Regions from separate parts of the Dyella sp. AD56 genome, predicted to be linked through region 2. Evidence: predicted binding sites of a transcription regulator. Region 2 holds the regulator's gene; the other holds the start of a gene.
What was found. The regulator FliA, encoded in region 2, starts transcription of late flagellar genes. The targets are predictions, from matches to a motif close to TAAAGTTTNNCNNNCNNNGGCCGATAA.

Region 1 (7,173 bases), on a different contig from region 2:
TCCGGTGCACCTTGGCTCAACTGCACGCGTTCGCCGTCGAGTTGTTCCAGACGCACCATCAGTTCGTGCTTGTTGGCGCCGGCGTGGTTGAGCGCGTCGACGTCAGCTGTTTCCAAGGCGGAGCGCTCGGTGGTAAGCGCGTCCATCAATTCGCCCACTGCCAGCCGCATCTCCTCGACCGAGGCCGTCAGGGCATGGTCTAGTTCGGCTTGCAGGGACGGGTTCATGACTTGCCGTTGAGCTGGTTGTCGAGCGACATCATGCGGTCGGCGATGCGGCCGGCGTCCACTTTGTAGGTGCCGTTCGCGAGAGCCTGGCGGATCTGATCGACTTTCTTCGTGTCCATGGTGGCACCGTCGGTGGTGCGGGCTGCTTCCTGCAGGGCGCGTGCGGAGTCGGTCAACTGCACGCGGTCGGTGGTACCCGTGCTGCCGGCAGTGGCGTCGCTGGACGTTGTGCTGGCGGGGCTCTGCGTGGCGCTGCTGCCCTGGCCCGTGGGGGGCTGGGGGAGCTTCGGCAAGCCGTTGTTGGAAATGGTGGTGTTCATGGGGTCCGTTCTCTTGGATTGCTGGCCCTGTTGCTGACAGGATCGGCCGGCTGGCCGCAAACTTTAATCGTTTATGCGAGTCGGTTCAGGGAACTGCGAGCACCTCGCCGGGTGCCATGACCATGGCGTCGATCACTTTGCCCGAGCTGCCGTTGCGTACCTTGAGGCGCGAACCGCTGTCCCCGCCACCCAGCGCGACGCCGCTGGCGCGAACCTCGATACCGTTGAGCCGGGATACCAGTTGCACCTGGTCACCCGCCTTCACGGCGCTGCGTCCCCCCAGGGCGGACGGAGTGACGACGTTGCCGGCGCCCAGGGCGCGGGCAAGGGTACGTCCTTCCAGGTCCGCCATGTCACTCACATAGCCATAGCCCAGGCGGGTGATGTCGCGTTCCTCCGTGCGCACGTCGTCGGCGCGTACGCCGTCGCCGCGCTGCAGGGGGCGCACCAGCACCAGCACCTGACGGAAAACTTGCAGTTGCACCGGCACATGCAGGGTCCAGCCGTCCGCGCCGGGGCATCGCACCAGTACGGTCATGCGCGGCATCAGTCGCGCACCGGCTTGCAGGCTGACATTGGTTGCCACGGGGCAGGGCGCCAGTTCCAGCGTTCGCGTATCCAGTTCCGCGGCCTTGGCTACGACACGGCTGCCTGGGGTTTCGTACTGGCCGCGCAACCACTGCTCCGCACTGGCACGCGCCGCCTGTGCCGGCTCCGCGGCATGGGCGGGCAGCACGAGGGCGCTGAGCAGCAAGGTGGCCAGTACGCGCCGGCTCACAAGTCGGCCAGCAACGCGTTGAGCTGGGTGAGCAAGGTTTCGCGCTCGCCCTCCAATTGCTGCATCAACTGCCCTGCCTGATCGATTTGGCCATCGCACAGCAAGCTGGCGAAGGCGGTGCCTTGTTCGCGCAAGCGTGTGCCCGTGGCGCTAAGTGCGTTGGCCGCCGGGTTGCTGCCGCGGCTGGCGGTAAGGCGTTCCAGCGTGCGGCTGAGCGCCTGCGTGTCGAACCAGCGGCGGTCGAGCGCAGCCGGTTCCTGCAGGGCCAGCTCCATAGCCTGGCGCAGACCCTGCGCGGCTTCGCGCACGGTCAGGCTGAGGCTGGCCGGGTCTTCACCGGTTTCAGTCTCCAGCCAGTCCAGAGCGAGGCGATGGCCGAGCAAGGTGCCGCGGCTCAGTGCTTCGGATTGGCGCGTGGTTTCGGCAGAGCGACGGTGCCATACGCCCAGCGCGGCCTGTGCGGCGACGGCGCGTGCGTGCTGCGCGTCCTGGTTTTTATGCATGGTGCCGATGCGCTCGTCCATCTGGCGCAGCGCTTCGCTGCTGTCATGCAGCGAGGTTTCGGTCTGGCTGACGCCGCCCTGGGCGCGGTCGAGGCGCTGCAGGCCTTGCTGTACGTCGCCATCCAGCTGTTGGGAGAACTCCCCAATGGAGCCGGTCACCAGTTCGATCTCGCCGGTGGCCTGGCTGGTCTTCTCAGCCAGTTGCTTGACCTCGTCGGCCACCACGGCGAAGCCGCGACCCGCTTCACCCGCACGGGCGGCCTCGATAGCCGCGTTGAGGGCAACCAGGTTGGTCTGGTGGGCGATCTCCTGCACCACCCCGGTGAGCTTGCGGATCTGCGCCACTTGCTCGGCCAGCTTGCTCTGGTTGCGATTCATGGCCGATAGAGCGGTGCGCAGCAGGCGCAGTTGACCGTCCAGCTCGCTCACGCTGCGCTCGCTGCCTTCGCCAGTCTGACGCGCGTAGCTCAGGCTGGTGGCGATCTGTTGCAGTGATGTCGAGATTCCGGCACTGCCGTCCGTCAAACGACCGACGTCGTCGCGGCTTTCCTGTGCCGACTTGTGCATGGACGCTTGTTCGCGGGCCAATTGTTGGGCCGCGCCGAGCACCAGGCCCAGTTGTTCCATCGTCTGCATGGCGACGGCTACCGGTGGCCGCGTAGTGGACACAGCCGCCAGCAGCGGGGCCAAGGCCTGCGCTGTGCGGGGGTGCCGGGCCGATAGCTGTGCGACCTGCGCCCGGTCACCCGCGGCGGCGGCGCGGGCGAGATCGGCGAGATGCTGGCTCCAGATCAGACTCATGGGTGGATCGTTCCTTCCTATAAGGGTCGCCCCAGGCATCGGCGGCGAACGTCGGAACTTGAGAAGCAAGCGACGTGCCATGAGGGCCATCCCGCGCTCAAGCCGTGGCTGACCCGGCCGATACGCGGGGAGTAAAGGCGGCTGGGCCGCCGCGAGGAAACCGCATGAGCGCGTGGATGGACAAGGTGGAGCAGCAGACCCGGCTGGCGGGGCATAACCGCGTGGCCATACTGCTGTTTCGCATGGGCGACGAGCAGCTGTTTGGCATCAACGTATTCAAGGTGCGCGAGGTCATGCGTCGCCCGCCGATGGAGCGCATGCCTGACGCCCATCCCCTGATTGCCGGTAGCTGCGATTACCGCGGCACCACTATCCCCATCATCGACCTGGCCGTTGCGCTGGGGTACCCCTCGCTGCGCGACGTCACTTCTGCGCACCTGATGGTCACCGAGTTCAGCCGCAGCGTGCAGGGCTTTCTGGTGGCCGAGCCGCAGCGGCTGGTCCAGTGCGACGGCGAGTCGCTCGCCGCGCCGGCGCCCGCGCTGGGCTTCGGCAGCCGCGTCAACGCGGTAACGCGCGTGGACGGTGCGCTGGTGGCGGTGGTGGACGTGGAGCATGTACTGGCCTCACTCAACGCCACGCCCACCGAGCTGTCGGCCCCGATGCAGCGCATCGCCCGGGTCCACGACCTGCAGCCGCGCCGCGTGATGGTGGTGGACGACTCGCTGGTTGCCCGCAATCAGCTGGTGAACCTGTTCCGGCAGATGGATGTGGAATGCGTGGTCGCGACGGATGGGCGCGAAGCGTTGGAGCGGCTGCAGGCCATCGCTGAATCGCCCGGCGAGGAGCGGGTGACGCTGGTGGTGTCGGACATCGAGATGCCGCGGCTGGATGGCTATGCGTTGACCCGCGCAATTCGCGAGACGCTCGCGCTGCGGACGCTGAAAGTGGTGTTGCACAGTTCGATCAGTGGAATTTTCAATGAGGCGATGGTGCGCGAGGTGAATGCGGATCGCTTTGTGGCGAAGTTTCAGCCGGATGTGTTGGCGCAGGCGGTGTTGGATTTAATGCCGGAGAGGTTTGGGGAGTTTTGAGTTTTGGGAGCGGTGCTTGGCTCTTTGCTTTTCTCCCTCCCCCCTTTGGGGAGAGGGTTGGGGTGAGGGGTGGGTGCTCGCCTTAGCGTTTCGATAGAATCGTCACCCCGGCGCCGGCCGGGGTCCAGAGCCTCAGTGTTTGGTTTTAGCAATACGGCGATCTGGCCGCCTACGCGGCGTGCGTTCCGACCTCCTGCCGGAGGCCGGGTCACTTTTCTTTGCTTGCCCACGCACGCGCAGGAGCGCGTGCGAACGGCGAAGCCGGCCCGAAGGGCGGAGGGCAGGATGCCCGGAGTAAAGAAAAGTAACCCAAAGAAAGGGCACCCCGGATGAGGCGCCTTTCGGGCCTGCGGCCCTCCAGGTGCGCGGTCGGGTTCCGGGCTTTTCGACGGGGCTCCTGCCCCGGCGAAAAGGAATCGGCATCCATGCCGATTCCCCTGCGGGGCCTTTTCTCCACCCGCCCGCCGCCTCATACGGGGACCTGGTAGATCAAGAGCTAGAGCCGACGGCTCGTGCCGCTGCGCTGCACATCGCGTCGCGGAGCGTGGCGATGCGACCCAACGTGTTGTTGACGACGTCGCATGTTGGTGTCGGTTAGAAGTAGGGTTCCGCGAGTCTTCCCGGATTCTCGCTGCGCTTCATCCGGGCTACGTTGCTTTCTCTTCTGCCTCGACTTTGATCGCTAAGACAGGAGCAACGCGACCTGTCGCGATGCGATGTGCAGCGCTGCTGCACGAGCCGTCCGCTTTCGCCTTTGACCGTCGGGCCCCCTGTGCGGCGGTGAGGGGTGGACGAAAAGGCCCGCAGGGGGATCGGCAAGGATGCCGATCCCTTTTCGCCAGGGCAGGAAGCCCTGTCGAAAAGCCCGGCCACCCCTCACGAACTGGCCGGCTTCACCGGCCAGCGCCAAGTGGGGGTGCCCTTTCTCTGGGTTACTTTTCTTTGGGCAAGCAAAGAAAAGTGACTCGGCCTCCGGTAGGAGGGCGAAACGCCCGCCGCGTAGGCGGCCAGGTCGCCGTGACGCGACAACCAAGCGGAAGGTCACTGGATCCCGGCCTTCGCCGGGGTGACGATCACAACGGTGAGGCGAGATTGACCCCTCACCCCAACCCTCTCCCCAAAGGGGAGAGGGAGCAGGCTCGCTGCTGCGGCACGGTGAACAACCACCCCAACGCCAAACCCCCGTCAGTAACCCGCTACACCCCGCGTCGACTTTCCGACAGCCCCACGTAAAACCCATCTCGCGACACACGCAAAAAACGCAACAAACCCAACAACCACGCGGCTTCCCAGGCACCACTCAAACAGTGGCACGCAATTTGCTCAAGTCATCCCGCGGCCCTCGCCGCAGGAGTGAGCGATGAGTTCCATCAACGACAACCTGTTCGGTTTGCACACGCAGGCGCTCGATACGTGGCAGAAGCGCAGCGAAGTGTTGTCCAGCAATCTGGCCAATGCCGACACGCCCGGCTATCTCGCGCGCGATGTCGACTTCAAGAAGGCGTTGGCCAGTGCGAGTGGCACCAGCAACACGCTGGCGATGACCATCACGCAGCCCGGACAGATTGATCCGCAGGCGCAATCCGCGCAGCAACTCGCTTACCGCATGCCCACGCAGCCGTCGATGGACGGCAATACGGTGGATACGCAGGTCGAGCAGGCCAACTTCGCCGCCAACGGCGTGCATTACCAGGCCAGCCTTTCCTTCATCACGGCGCAGATCCACATGCTGCGCACGGCGATCACAGGAGGCCAGGGCTGATGTCTATGTTCAAGATTTTCGATGTCGCGGGTTCGGGTATGGCAGCGCAGTCGCTGCGCTTGAATACCGTGGCGAGCAACCTCGCCAATGCCGATAGCGTGTCGAGCACGCCGGAAGGCGCGTACCGCGCGAAGGAACCGCTGTTCTCGGCCGTGCAGAAGGCGGTGGGTGGCGCAAAGAACTCGCAGGCCGACAGCGCTGTTGGCGTGCAGGTGCAGGGCGTGACCGAAAGCCAGGCCGACGTGCAGACGCGCTACGAGCCGGGTAATCCCATGGCCGATGCCAACGGTTACGTCTACGGCAGCAACGTCAATCCCATCGATGAGCTGGTGAACATGATCACCGCGTCGCGTTCGTACCAGAACAACGTCGAAGCGATGAACACCACTAAGCAATTGATGATCAAGACCCTCGACCTCGGCAAGTGAGCCGGGAGGAGCCCTCGTGTCTACGATACCCAGCACTACCAACAACACGTCCAGCAACAGTTCGAGTTCGGGCAGCACGTCGAGTGCGAACTCGGCGCTGTCGAGCACGATGACGCAGGCCGATTTCCTCAAGCTGATGACGGCCCAGTTGCAGGCGCAGGATCCGACCAACCCGGTCGACAACTCGCAGTTCGTCTCGCAGATGGCGCAGTTCAGCCAGTTGTCGGCGACGCAGCAGTTGGATACCGATCTGCAGTCGCTCGCCAGCAACGTCAACACGGCTATGCAGACCTCGCAGGTGCTCAGCTCGTCGAACCTGGTGAATCGCGAGGTGCTCGTGCCAGGCAGCTCGGCCGCATTCGACGGTACCGATGCGGTGAAGGGAGCGGTGAACGTCACCAGCGCCACCACCGTCAACGTGAAGATCGTCGATGGCAGCGGCAACGTGGTGCGCAATATTCCGTTGGGCGCGCAGAACACTGGCCTTGCGCAGTTCAGTTGGGATGGCAAGGACGATAACGGTAATGCCATCGCCGCAGGCACGTACACCATCCAGGCCGGCAGTGGCAGTACCTCGCTGGACACCTACGTCGCCGGCACGGTGACGGCTGTGGGTTACGGCGGCAGTTCGCTGGGTACGTACCTGCAGGTATCGGGCGTGGGCGGCGTGCCGCTCAGTCAGGTGGCACAGATTCTCTGACGCGCTAAGCGTCATCTCATCACGAGGAACCGAACATGGCACTTAATACGGCGCTCAGCGGCATCAACGCTGCCCAGTCCGATCTCAACGTCATCGCCAACAACATCGCCAATGCCAACACCACCGGCTTCAAGGGTTCGCGCGCGGAGTTCGCGGATGTCTTCGCGGTGACTGGCCTCAACCTCAACTCCACCGCGGTGGGCAGCGGCGTGCGTCTGCAGGACGTGGCCCAGCAGTTCAATCAAGGCGATATCCAGACCACCAACAACAGCCTGGACCTCGCCATCAGCGGCAACGGCTTCTTTGTGGTGAACAACGGCAGTGGTGTGCAGTACACGCGTGCCGGTGATTTCCAGAAAGACCCGAGCGGCTACGTCACCACGCCGGACGGTTCGCGCCTGCAGATGTACGCGGCCAATGGCGCGGGTGGTTTTGATACCAGTACGCTGAAGGACTTCAATTGGGTGACGGCGCAGAGCAACGCTACGGCGACCTCGACCATCACCATGACGTCTAACTTGCCGGCCAGCGCCACCGTGCCGACCAACGCATTCAGCACG
Region 2 (7,173 bases):
CGGCGAACCGGCGGTTTTGCTGGTTGCGCCGCAGCTCCGTCCGTGGCTCGCGCGCTTCACCCGCCATGTGGCACAGAACCTGCACGTACTGGCCTACAACGAGGTGCCCGACAACCGCCGCGTGCGATTGGTGCAGGCACTGGGCCGTTAATTTCGAACAGATGAGCGAGGGACGAAGGATGCGTAGCGAGGGTGCAAAGACCGGGCTTTTGATGAGCGCAGCGAGCGTGACGCAAGGCTTGGCCATGCGGTCCCGTCATGCGCACCTCGCCCGCGTCTCGTGGAGCCAGAAGGCATGAAGATCAAGCGTTTCGTGGCCCCGGATATGCGTCAGGCCATGCGCGAAGTACGCGAAGACCAGGGCCCGGATGCGGTGATCCTGTCTACGCGCCGGATGGACGAGGGTATCGAGATCATCGCCGCCGTCGATTACGACGAGGCACTGGTACGCGAGGCCGCACGCCACGGCGCGCCGTTGGAAGTGGAGAACCGTGCGCCTGCCGTTGCGCCGGCGCCCGAAGCCCGTGCCGCTGCTACGCGACGTTCCGACGTCGCGCCGCCGCCGCTGCCGACGGCGAACCGTCGCGATGACGAAGGCGTGACGGTGTCGCTCTCTCGCCGTGCTGCTGCAGCGCGCGTGGAGCCGGTGCTGAGCAGCCGTGTCGCTGATGTTTCCGACTTGCCGGTAGTCAAAGCCGTCGCGGAGATGTCCGCGTCTGTGGACGCTGCCGTGCCCGCAGCGGCCACCGATGTGCCGGCCACGCTGCATCCACTGCTCGAACGCGCCATGCAGGACACCGCGCGCGTCCGCGCCGAGCTGGGCAGCCTGCGCGACCTGCTGGAGACGCAGTTGTCCAGCCTGATCTGGAACGATATGGAGCGCCGTCAGCCGATGCGCGCTCGCGTGTTGCGCGAAATGACCCGCCTCGGCATCGAGCCGGACGTGGCGCGCCAGTTGGTCGACGAACTGCCGGCGGATATCAATGCCGAACAGGCGCGTTACCTGCCGCTGGGCGTGTTGAGTCGCAGCTTGGCCATTGGTCCGCGGGACCATGCAGAGCGTCGCGGTGTCACCGCGCTGGTCGGCTCGACCGGCGTGGGCAAGACCACCACCATCGCCAAGCTAGCCGCACGCGCGGTGATGCGTCACGGCGCATCGCAAGTCGCGCTGGTCAGCACGGATCACTACCGCATCGGCGCGGCGGCGCAGTTGGAGCACTACGGCTGCCTGCTCGGCGTGCGTGTGTATCCCGCCTATGACGCCGACAGCCTACGCCACGTGCTGGAACTGTTGCGTGGCCATCACACCGTATTGGTGGATACCGCCGGCCTGGCCGGTGGCGATCCGCGACTGGCCGAACAACTGGACGTGCTGCGCAATGGCGGCGACCTGCGCGCCTGCCTGGTACTCGCGGCGAACGCGCATGCATCGTCACTGGACGAGGCCGTACGCGCCTACCTGCCGGTGCAGCCCAATGCCTGCATCCTGACCAAGCTCGATGAGGCGCCGAGCCTCGGCGGTGCGCTGTCGGTGCTGATCCGGCATCGGCTGGCGCTGGACTATGTAACGGATGGCCAGCGTGTGCCGGAGGACATCGCCACGGCCGACGCGCGCGTGCTGGTGTGCCGTGCCGCGCAAGCACTCAAGGGTAACGCCCCCGCGGATGACGCGGTGATGGCGGATCGTTTCGGACTGGCGGTGGCGAGCGCATGAACGGTGTTTTCGCAATGAATCAGGCGATGGGGCTGGAGAGCATGCTGCGTGCGCTGACCGAACGACAAGGACGACAGATGCCGGTGCAGGATCAGGCGTACGGACTCAGTGGCGCCGCGCCGCGCAAGCGCTGCCGCGCTATCGCAGTGGCCGGGGGCAAGGGTGGCGTGGGCAAGACCACGGTGTCAGTGAATCTGGGCATGGCGCTGGCGAAGGAGGGTCACAAGGTGATCCTGCTCGACGCGGACATGAGCCTGGCCAACATCGACGTGTTGCTGGGCCTTACGCCCACGCGCCACGTCGGCCACCTACTCGATGGCACGTGCAGCATCGAAGACCTGCTGATGAACGCGCCGCACGGCTTGAAGGTGGTGCCGGCCGGTTCGGGCACGCGCCGCCTTGCGCAGTTGGGCTCGGGCGAGCACGCCGCGGTGATCCGCGCCTTCGACGACCTCGTGTCGCCGCCGGACTATCTGCTGGTGGATACGGCCGCAGGGCTTTCCGACAACGTGGCGATGTTCGCCGCCGCGGCGGACGATGTGGTGGTGGTGGTATGCGACGAGCCGGCCTCACTGACCGACGCGTACGCCTTGCTCAAGGTACTGAGCCGGGACTTTGGCGTACGCCGCTTCCGTATGGTCGCGAACATGGTTCGCAACGTCGGCGAAGCCAAGCAGTTGCATCAGAAACTCGCAAGGGTTTGCGATCGCTTCCTCGACGTGGCGTTGGAGTTCATGGGCCATGTCCCGCACGACGAACGGCTCAAGCAGGCCATCAAGCGCCAGAGCGCGGTGGTGGATCTGTGGCCGTCGAGCCGCTCGGGGCTGGCATTCAAGCAATTGGCGGGTGCGGTCGATACATGGGGTGAACCCGAGCGACTGGGCCTGGATCGCATCGCCTTTTTCAGCAGGCAGGCCGCAGTAGCGACGGGGTGGTGACATGAGTGTGGCTTCCGAATATCTGCAACTGCAAAAGCAGAGTGCCGACGAACTGGTTCGCCAGCACGCTCCCCTGGTGCGAAGGATCGCCTATCACTTGATGGGCCGCCTGCCGCCCAGCGTGGACGTCAGCGACCTGATCCAGGCCGGCATGATCGGTTTGCTGGAGGCCGCGCGCAATTTCACCACCGGCAAAAATGCGAGCTTCGAAACGTTTGCGGGTATCCGCATCCGTGGCGCGATGCTCGATGAGTTGCGGCGTACCGACTGGACCCCACGGTCGGTGCATCGAAAAGTGCGCGAGATGGCGGAGGTCGTACGTCAGATTGAAATTGAAACCGGTGCGGATGCCGAGGACGTCGAAGTGATGCGGCGGCTGGGCATGGGTGCCGAGGAATATCACCAGGTGCTGGCGGACGCGGCGAGTGCGCGCTTGCTCAGCCTTTCCGCACCGGACGATGCGGATGGTGGCGCGGCGTTCGACGTGGCCGATGGCGACAGCCTGAGCCCCGCCGATAGCGTCGAGCACGAAGGTATGCGCGAGGCGTTGGTGGAGGCCATTGGCGGCCTGCCCGAACGCGAGCAGTTGGTGATGTCCCTGTATTACGAGGAAGAGCTGAACCTCAAGGAGATCGGCGCGGTGCTCGGGGTAACCGAGTCACGCGTCTGCCAGATCCACGGCCAGGCCATTGTGCGTCTAAGGGCGCGCATGACCGGCTGGCATGAGGGGCAGGAAAGACAGGCAGGAAAACGAAAAGGGGCGAAGGGCGGATAACGAGGACGCACATCCCAACGGTCGCTGCGCCGTGAAGGGTCGAGCAAACGCTCGGTTGTTGCGCCCTCGCAACTTGTCCCTCGTCCCTGTTTCAACTCAAGTCATACACACGCGCAGCGGAGAAAGCGTTTGGACAAGAATATGAAGATCCTCGTGGTGGACGACTTCTCCACCATGCGGCGCATCGTTCGCAACCTGCTGGTCGAGCTGGGTTTCAGCAACGGGCTGATCCAGGAAGCCGACGACGGCGAGAACGCGCTCACCATGTTGCGCAACAACGCCTTCGACATGGTGGTGACCGACTGGAACATGCCCAATATGACGGGCATCGACCTGCTGCGCGCCATTCGCGCCGAGCCCGCGCTGAAGGGCCTGCCGGTACTGATGGTGACCGCCGAGAACAACCGCGACCAGATCATCGCCGCCGCACAGGCAGGCGTGAACGGCTACATCGTCAAGCCGTTCACTGCCGTCACCCTGCAGGAAAAACTCGGCAAGATCTTCGAACGCCTGGCCGCCAGCGGAGCGAGCGCATGAACGCACAAGTCTCTCTGATGGCCGGCGAAGCGATGCCGCAAGAGCTTCACGACCTGCTGAACAGCCCGAATGGCGCCGCTTTCGAGCAGGCGCTCGATGTGCTGGTGCGTGAGCGCGAACAGCGTGTGTTCCGTGCGCTGGGCTTGCTTGCACGTGACCTGCACGATGCCGTGCGCCGCCTTGGCGGCGACTTGGCGCAGGAAGGCGTGCCGGGCAGCGTCGCCGATGCGCGCAAGCATCTGGAAGACGTGCTGGAAATGAGCTCGCAGGCCGCGCACCGCTCGCTCGATTTCGTCGAGCGCATGCGTCCGCAGGCTGAATCGCTGGCCGAAAACGCCGGCGCAGTGATCGACGGTACGTCTGAAGGCGACGTGGCGCATGTGCTGGCAAAGCAGTCGCAGTCGTTCGCGAATGCGTGCCGCGACGGTCTTGCCGACTTCGTGGTGGCGCAGTCGTGGCAGGATCTTTCGGGCCAGCGCATCAAGAAGGTCGTGAACTTCATCGGCAGCGTCGAGAACTCGCTGCTGGAACTGGTGAGCCTCACCGGCGCACTGGCGTCCGGCGAAGCGGCGGCGGGCCCGGTCAAGGTCACCAGCCAGGACGAAGCGGATCGCTTGTTGAGCGAATTTGGGTTCTGATCGATGGACCCTTCGTTTGACAGCGAGCTGCGCAACGATTTCCTGGTGGAAGCCGGGGAACTCGTGCAGCGCCTGGGTGAGCAGTTGATTGGGCTTGAAGCCGCGCCGCGCGATGCCGATCTGTTGAACGCCGTGTTCCGCGCGTTCCACACGGTAAAGGGTGGCGCGGGCTTTCTTGCCATCGAGCCGATGGTGCAGTTGTGCCATCACGCCGAAGACCTGCTCAATGTGGCGCGCAACGGGCAGTTGCTGCTCGACGCCAACCGTATGGACGCGCTGCTGGAAGCGCTGGACCTGCTCAACGACATGATGGCGGCACTGGCCGGCGGCAGCGCGATGACGATGCCGCCGCGAGCGCTGCTGCAACGCTTGATGCCTGGTCCGGCCGCTGCGCCGGCAGCACCGCCGCCGAAGCCTGTGGCGCCGCCGCCGGCCGATGGCAGCATCGACGATTCCGAATTTGAAGCGCTACTCGACAGCCTTTACGGCACGGGCGGTGCGCCAGGCGCGCCTGCGGCGTCGCCGACGGCGTCCGGCAGCATCAGTGACGACGAGTTTGAAGCCCTGCTGGACAACCTGCATGGCTCAGGCTCTGCACCGGGCGCAACAGCAGTCGCGTTGCCGGCTGCCGTATCCGGAGCGATTTCTGACGACGAGTTCGAGTCGTTGCTGGACAATCTTCACGGCAAGGGCGGTATTCCCGGGACGAACGTTTCCGTACCGGTCGCTGCGCCAGTAGCCGCGCCCGCGGCTCCGGCGGCAAAGCACGCGGCGCCCGCACCTGAAAACACCGTTCGTGTGGACACGGCGCGCCTTGATGCGCTGGTTCATCGCGCCGGCGAGTTGGTGTTGGTGCGCAACCGATTGTTGAGCCTGGCGGCAAAGACCGGCGACGAAACACTGGAGCTGGCTGCCAGCGAACTCGATCGCGTCGCCGATGCCTTGCAGAACGCCGTACTCGGCATGCGTATGCAGCCGGTGAGTCGACTGTTTCAGCGCTTTCCCCGCATCGTGCGCGACCTGTCGCGTCAGTTGGGCAAGGAAGTGGAACTGGTGCAGGAAGGTGAGGGCACCGACCTCGACCGCAGTCTGGTCGAAGCGTTGGCTGATCCCATGGTGCACTTGATCCGCAACGCGCTTGATCATGGCCTGGAAATGCCGGACGAGCGCGAGCGCGCCGGCAAGTCGCGCAAGGGTACGGTAACGCTGGGTGCGAGCCAGCGGGGCGAGCGCATCATCATCACCGTGTCTGACGACGGACGCGGCATGAACCCCGAGATCCTGCGCCGCAAGGCGGTGGAGAAGGGCGTGATCGATGAGGCGCAAGCATCACGCCTGTCCGAGAACGAATGCTATGAGCTGATCTTCCGCCCTGGCTTCAGCACGGCGGCCACGGTCTCCGACATCTCGGGGCGCGGCGTGGGCATGGACGTGGTGAAGACGCGCGTGGTCGAGCTGGGCGGCACGCTGTCGGTGCGCTCGCAGCTCGGCAAGGGCAGCGCGCTGGAACTGGCCGTGCCGCTGACGCTGGCGATCCAGCGCGTGCTGATGGTGCGCGTGGGCGCGCGCCTGCTGGCGCTGCCGTTGAGCAACGTGGACGAGGTGTTCGAACTCGCCGCGGGTCAGCAACAACAACTCGATGGCCGCGCCGTGGCCTCGCACCGTGGTCGCGCGCTGGCGCTGGCGGATCTCGGCGGCTGGATCGGTGTGGATGGGCCTGCGGGACGCCACGTGGTGGTGCTGCATATCGGCCATATGCGTCTGGGCTGCCTGGTGCATGAGGTGCTGGGCCGTGAAGACGTGATGGTGAAACCGCTTGGCCCCCTGTTTGAAGGCGTGCCTGCCGTAGCAGGCGCGACCGTTACCGGCGATGGCCGTCTGGCGCTGGTGATGGATCTTGCCGGTTTGTCCGGCAGCGACGGCCAACTCCTCCCCAATCTTCGTGTAGCGACCTGACATGGACCTGGTAAGTCTCATCGGTACGATCCTGGCCTTCGTGGTCGTGATCGTCGGCACCATCCTCAAGGGTTCCAGCGTGGAAGCGCTGTGGAATCCCGCCGCGTTCGTCATCGTGTTTCTCGGCACCATCGCGGCGTTGCTGGTGCAGAACTCCGGCAAGGTGCTCAAACACGCCATCGCGATGTTCCCGCTGGTGTACAAGCCACCGCAGCACCAGCCATCGGACCTGATCAGCCGCATTGTCGGCTGGAGCGAAATTTCACGCCGCCAAGGCTTGCTGGGCCTGGAGCCGCAGATCGATTCGGAAAACGACACCTTTACGCGCAAGGGCCTGCAGTTGCTGGTCGACGGCAGCGAGCCGGACGCCATCCGCGGTGTGCTGGAAGTGGAAGTGGGTGCGCGCGAACACCATGACCTTGTCGCCGCCAAGGTGTTCGAGAGCGCCGGCATCTTCTCGCCCACCATGGGCATCATCGGCGCCGTGATGGGCCTGATGGCGGTGATGCAGAACCTTGCCGACCCCAGCAAGCTCGGTCACGGCATCGCCGCCGCCTTCGTCGCCACCATCTACGGCGTGGCTCTGGCCAACTTGTGGATGTTGCCGATGGCTGC

Region 1: DyAD56_RS02270 (methyl-accepting chemotaxis protein) is a predicted target of FliA. The motif match lies at 2,665-2,691, and genes of this name have one in related genera.

Annotation. Positions count from the first base shown of each region.
Region 1 is NZ_NRDP01000002.1:22,921-30,093, reverse strand. It holds gene DyAD56_RS02285 (flagellar protein FlgN) at 1-227, opposite strand, end outside; gene flgM (flagellar biosynthesis anti-sigma factor FlgM) at 224-547, opposite strand; gene flgA (flagellar basal body P-ring formation chaperone FlgA) at 633-1,325, opposite strand; gene DyAD56_RS02270 (methyl-accepting chemotaxis protein) at 1,322-2,629, opposite strand; gene DyAD56_RS02265 (chemotaxis protein) at 2,794-3,723, shown strand; gene DyAD56_RS23800 (hypothetical protein) at 4,511-4,687, shown strand; gene flgB (flagellar basal body rod protein FlgB) at 5,084-5,485, shown strand; gene flgC (flagellar basal body rod protein FlgC) at 5,485-5,913, shown strand; gene DyAD56_RS02250 (flagellar hook capping FlgD N-terminal domain-containing protein) at 5,930-6,613, shown strand; gene flgE (flagellar hook protein FlgE) at 6,649-7,173, shown strand, end outside.
Region 2 is NZ_NRDP01000025.1:7,740-14,912, forward strand. It holds gene flhA (flagellar biosynthesis protein FlhA) at 1-151, shown strand, start outside; gene flhF (flagellar biosynthesis protein FlhF) at 296-1,714, shown strand; gene DyAD56_RS16165 (P-loop NTPase) at 1,729-2,652, shown strand; gene DyAD56_RS16170 (RNA polymerase sigma factor FliA) at 2,654-3,427, shown strand; gene cheY (chemotaxis response regulator CheY) at 3,557-3,964, shown strand; gene DyAD56_RS16180 (protein phosphatase CheZ) at 3,961-4,602, shown strand; gene DyAD56_RS16185 (chemotaxis protein CheA) at 4,606-6,558, shown strand; gene DyAD56_RS16190 (flagellar motor protein) at 6,560-7,173, shown strand, end outside.